Regions from separate parts of the Streptomyces sp. NPDC008121 genome, predicted to be linked through region 1. Evidence: riboswitches for the same ligand, from Rfam matches in the RefSeq annotation. Region 1 holds a riboswitch; the other holds the start of a gene.

Region 1 (2,768 bases):
CGCGCGTCGAAGAGGGGGCTCAGCAGCTCCATCACCTCGGGCGCCATGGCGTCCGCCGAGGTGGAGCTGCGGCGGATCTTGTAGCGGCGGTGCGGGTCGTTCGACTTGACGTAGTCCGCCTCGATCGCCTCCCGCTCGACGCCCACCGCGAGCAGCGAGATCGCGATGGAGAGCCCCGCCCGGTCCTTCCCGGCGGCGCAGTGCATCAGCGCGGGAACGCTGTCGTCGGCCATCGCGTGCAGGACGCGGCTGTGCTCCGCCGTCCGCTCGACCACCATCTTCCGGTAGGAATCGGACATTCGGTCGGCCGCCTTACCGTCGCCGAGCGCCTCGCGCAGCTGATCCAGTTCGCCGCCGCTGACCAGCTTCCAGAACTCCTTGCCGTCCGCCGGGTCGTTGAGCGGGATGTTCACGTTCCGCACGCCGGGCAGCTCGACGTCCGCGCCCTCCACCTTCCGGTCGGCCGCGTTGCGGAAGTCGAAGACGGTGTGCAGCCCCAGGCCGGCGAGGAAGGCCGCGTCGTCCTCGGTGGCATGGGCGAGGTGGCCACTGCGGTAGAGGCGTCCGAACCGGACCGACCCGCCGTCCTCGGTCGGCAGGCCGCCCACGTCCCGGAAATTGCGGACCCCGGTCAGCTCGGGTTCGGTCGACGAGACCTGGGGCAGCTGCTGCGTCACGAGTGCTCCTGAAGGTTGGCGGACTTCGACGATACGAGATCGGTTCCAGGGGCAATCATTCCGGGTGACGAGCCGGGCGCACACCCCTCGGACGGGAATGGGTGTTCTGTCCGAATTAGGGCCTTGGTGATAACGCGCCCTGATTGCAGGGGAGATGGGTTTCGTCGCGTGAGCAGCGTCTCACAGGTGACGGACCGTGCCTGATCGTCTTCTGCAAACGCCCTGCGAGAAAAGGATGTCGAGAGTCCCGCATCCACGGAGGGTGACCGGAATTCCGGACGTATATCGCTCCTCCGAATGGGCGGGGAAAAGAGCGGCTTGTTCACGCCGACCCCGCTCGTCTACGGTCACCGTCAATCCGGTCGGACCGCCGAATCCTGCCACCGTCCGGAATCCGCACCCACCCACGTACGGCAGGAGCGGGGGACCCAGGTAGTACGCCGATCCGGTCGATCCGGAGCGGCTTGGGGTGAAGTCGCGAGCGATCGCGACCGGGCAACTCCAGCCCGAACCCGACAGCTCACCTCGTAGGCGACGGAGAGGAATTCGCCATGCCCGCGAAGGGTAAGCACCGCCGTCCCAAGGTCAACCCGATCACGCGCGGATTCGTCGCCGCCGGAACGGGCGGCGCCGTCGTCGCCCTGCCGCTCCTCGGCGCGACCGGAGCCCACGCCGCCGAGAAGTCCGCCCCGACCGTGACCCCCGAGCAGGCCGTCGCCGCCGTGGCCGCCGCTCCCGCGAAGGCGCCGGCCGCCCCCGCCGCCGCCAAGGCGAAGCCCACGACGTACTCCGTCGTGGCGGGCGACTACCTGTCCAAGATCGCCTCCGAGCACCACCTGGCCGGCGGCTGGAAGAAGCTCTACCAGGACAACCGCCAGGTCGTCGGCGAGAACCCCTCGCTGATCTTCCCCGGCATGAAGCTCAGCATCGGCGCGAAGTCGACGGCCGAGGCGCCCGCCCCGAAGGCCAAGGCCCCCAAGGCCGCGCCGAAGGCCGCCCCCAAGGCCGAGAAGTCCTCCGCCGACGCGTCCGAGACCCGCAGCTCCCGCAGCGCCGAGCGCACCCAGCCGGCGCCCGCCCAGGAGCAGCCCGCCCAGGCCGCGTCCTCCGGCTGGGTCGCCCCCGTCAGCGGCGGCATCTCCACCCAGTACCGCGCCTCGGGCTCCATGTGGTCCTCCGGCTACCACACGGGCGTCGACTTCATGGCCTCCTCCGGCACCTCCGTCAAGGCCGTCGGCGCGGGCACCGTCCACTCCGCCGGCTGGAGCGGTTCGTACGGCAACGAGGTCGTCATCCAGCACGCGGACGGCACCTACTCGCAGTACGCCCACCTCTCCTCCCTCTCCGTCTCCACCGGCCAGTCCGTCAGCGGCGGCGACGAGATCGGCCTGTCGGGCTCCACCGGCAACTCCAGCGGCCCGCACCTCCACTTCGAGATGCGCACCGGGCCGAGCTACGGCTCGGACATCGACCCGCTCGAGTACCTCCGCCAGAAGGGCGTCGGTATCTGACGCACCCCACCCGGAATCGCCTTCTCTCCGGGTGCGCACCGGGCCCGGCACCTTCGTGCCGGGCCCTTCGCGTATTCCGCCTTGGTGCAATCTTGACCGGTGGCATATCTCACCCTCCGTCAACCCCTCCTTACGGTCGCGTAGGTCACACCCGTAAAGGAAAGATGTGCTCCCGTGGCAGACGATTCGAGATCAAGAGACATGGACGTATTCGGGTCGTACGCGGCGATCGGAGACAGCTTCACCGAGGGCGTGGGAGACCCCGGCCCCGGCGGGAGCTTCCTCGGCTGGGCGGACCGTTTCGCGGTCCTCCTCGCCGACCGGCTGCCGGAGAACGACGCGTTCCGTTACGCCAATCTGGCCGTGCGCGGACGCCTCCTCGACCAGATCGTGGCGGAGCAGGTCCCGCGGGCGAAGCAGCTCGCCCCCGACCTGGTGACCTTCTGCGCGGGCGGCAACGACATCATCCGGCCCGGCAGCGACCCGGACGCCGTCGCCGAACGCTTCGAGCGCGCCGTCGCCGACCTCACCTCGGCCGTCGGCACGGTCATGGTGACCACCGGCTTCGACACCCGCGACG
Region 2 (2,768 bases), on a different contig from region 1:
CCCCGGCCGACGACCCGCGCGGCAGCGCGTTCGGCTCTAGCCTGTTCCCCCTCATCCTGGCCGGAGCGGCATCGGGCGTCGTCGCCACGGTCCTGGGCCTGCGCCGCGGGCGGGCGGTCCTGGCCCTCGCCGGCGCCGCGGCACTCGCCGGGATCGTCGGGGCCACGCTCGCCCACAGCTGGCTGGGCGCGCTCACCGGGAGCTGGTGGGCCGAGGCGGGGGTCCTCGGGCTGACGGTGCTCGCCATCGGCGCGACGCTCGCCGGCCTCGCGGCCCTCTTCGGCAAGCCGGGCCTGGGCCTCGGGGCGCTGCTGATGGTGCTGCTCGGCAACCCGTTCTCCGGTGCGGCCAGCGCGCCCGAACTGCTGCCGGCGCCCGCCGGGGCGCTCGGTCAGCTGCTGCCGCCGGGCGCCGGCGGATCGGCGCTGCGGTCGGTCGCCTTCTTCGACGGCGCGGGCGCGGGCTCACCGCTCCTGGTGCTCGGCGTCTGGGCGGCGCTGGGCCTCGCCGCGGTCGCCCTGGGCGGCCGCCGCACCCGGCCGGCCACCGAGCCGGAGACCACTCCGGCGCCGCAGCCGGCCCCGGTGGGCTGACGCCCCCACGAAAACGGCCGCGTGCCCCCGCTGTAGCGGACGGGGGCACGCGGCTTTCGCGTGCGCGCAGGGGCGGGCACGCGGCTCGGTTCCAAGGGGCCGGCGCGAGGGGCATCTCGCTGCAGATCGGCTCCCCCTGCGGGCGAGAGCGAGGTGCACGCCGACCCGCCGGCCCGTGCGCTGCGCGTGCTGGACGGCGAGGGGCCGGCGGAACGGGTCACCGTTCGGACGGCGAGCGGCGGGCGGAACGGGTCACTCTTCCGAGGACTCCGGCGAGTTGACATTCCCGCGTGTCGTGTCGAGGTCCACTCGGCCCACGAGGTGCGCAGAATCCCTCCCCCGTTCGGCGTAGTCGACGAATCCACATATGACCGGGGCGGGTTGCACGGCAGGTGTACACATCTGGCTGAATCAGGCGTTCCACCCCTGGTGCGGGGCCCCTTGGGCAAACCTCTGAAGATCACGAAACCTTCTTGTCCACCCGAACGGGTCAGTCGTGAGGAGCCTCACATATCGCCGTTTCAACTCGGATTTCACCCCGGATGTGGGTCAAGATCCGTGACGACGACAAGCCCCCGCCACCACGGCGGGGCGGTCCGGGCGGACGCCGAGTCCTGCCGCTGTCCCGGACGTCTGGTCGACAGAGGTGGATCGGCAGGAGTGGAGGACCCGAGCAACACGGGACGACCGGGCACGTGGGCCGTTCCTCGGGGTGAAGCCGCAGCCGCGGCCGGGCATCTTCGCCTGCCCGAACCCGACAGGTCATCCTTCACAGGCGGCTGACGAAGGGTTGCGCATGACCGCGCAGATTCATGTCCCGTCCCTGCTGTCCCGGGCCGGAGCCGTCTCGGCTCTCACCCTCGCCGCCGTCGGCGGCACGCTGCTGGCACCAGGTGCCGCACCAGAGGCCCAGGCCGCGACCTCACACGCCAACAAGGCCCTGAGCGTCGCCGCCTCCAAGAAGGGAGCGCCCTACAAGTACGGCGCGTCCGGACCCAGCCGGTTCGACTGCTCGGGGCTCACGGTCTACTCGTACAAGAAGGCGGGCAAGTCACTGCCCCGTACGGCGCAGCAGCAGTACAACAAGACCAAGCACATCTCCGCCTCCAGCAGGAAGCACGGAGACCTGGTCTTCTTCCACTCCGGGGGAAGGGTCTACCACGTGGGCATCTACGCTGGTCAGAACAGGATCTGGCACTCCCCCAAGACCGGCTCCTGGGTCAAGCTCGACAAGATCTGGTCCTCGAAGATCTACTACGGCAGGGTCCGCTGACGGGTCGTCCGACCGCGCTGCCGGAGACCGGCTGAGGGCGCCCTGCCGGCCGCGGAGCCGGGGGCCGCGGCCCGACGCCCGGTCAGGTCCCCGCGAGCGGCGCCGAGACCGGGCGCCGGAGCGCCCAGGGCAGGTCGATCCAGACCGTCTTGCCGCCCTCGTCGGTCGGAGTGACCGAGAGCCGGCCACCCGCCTCCGCCGCGAGGAAACGGATGATCACCATCCCCCGGCCGTTGTCCTGCTGGACCGCGGCCGGGAGTCTTCGCGGCCAGCGCGGGTGGCTGTCGGTGACCCCGACGTACAACCGCTCCTCGCGCTCCAGCCGGACGTCGACGGTGAAGGTGGGCGACTGCCCGAAGGTGTGCTGAACGGCGTTGGTGGCCAGCTCCGAGACGATCAGCCGGACCGTGTCGCCGGTGTCGCTGTCGTCCTCGAGCCCCCACCCCCGGAGGACGTCGTCCACGTATCTGCGGGCGGCGGACACCGAGGCGGGATCGCTCGGCAGCGTGACGGATGCTTCCTGATGGTCTGCCATGGCGACGCTGTCCTTCCCACCGGGGGCACGCCCCGGACTGCACGTCGCGTCAGCGTGCCACCGATCGTGCCGCCATAGGGGCCGATCGCCCAAGATATGCAGATATCAGTCCCCCGAAGCGGTGAACTCGGGCGTGTCGCGGGGCCGCCGGGGACGGCCCGGGCGCGGCCTACACCGCGCGCGGGGCCGTCCTGACGATGGTGTCCACCGCCTGGGCGATCCGGTCGTCACCCAGATCCGCGCGCGCCGTGAGCCGCAGCCGGGAGATGCCGTCCGGCACCGACGGCGGCCGGAAACAGCCCACCGCCAGGCCCTCCTCGCGGCAGTCCGCCGCCCATCGCAGCGCCGCCTCCGGTGACGGGGCCCG

The links. Region 1 has a riboswitch for cyclic di-AMP ahead of ACFZBD_RS04465 (peptidoglycan DD-metalloendopeptidase family protein). Riboswitches for the same ligand answer to the same signal wherever they lie in the genome.
Region 2: another riboswitch for cyclic di-AMP. It lies ahead of ACFZBD_RS09655 (NlpC/P60 family protein); the one in region 1 lies ahead of ACFZBD_RS04465 (peptidoglycan DD-metalloendopeptidase family protein).

Annotation. Positions count from the first base shown of each region.
Region 1 is NZ_JBIBHT010000001.1:1,054,369-1,057,136, reverse strand. Features, by position in the region: gene ACFZBD_RS04470 (tyrosine-protein phosphatase) at 1-677, opposite strand, end outside; cyclic di-AMP (ydaO/yuaA leader) riboswitch at 1,036-1,224, shown strand; gene ACFZBD_RS04465 (peptidoglycan DD-metalloendopeptidase family protein) at 1,229-2,188, shown strand; gene ACFZBD_RS04460 (GDSL-type esterase/lipase family protein) at 2,390-2,768, shown strand, end outside.
Region 2 is NZ_JBIBHT010000002.1:934,332-937,099, forward strand. Features, by position in the region: gene ACFZBD_RS09650 (ABC transporter permease) at 1-593, shown strand, start outside; cyclic di-AMP (ydaO/yuaA leader) riboswitch at 1,214-1,386, shown strand; gene ACFZBD_RS09655 (NlpC/P60 family protein) at 1,390-1,866, shown strand; gene ACFZBD_RS09660 (ATP-binding protein) at 1,949-2,401, opposite strand; gene ACFZBD_RS09665 (aminotransferase class I/II-fold pyridoxal phosphate-dependent enzyme) at 2,571-2,768, opposite strand, start outside.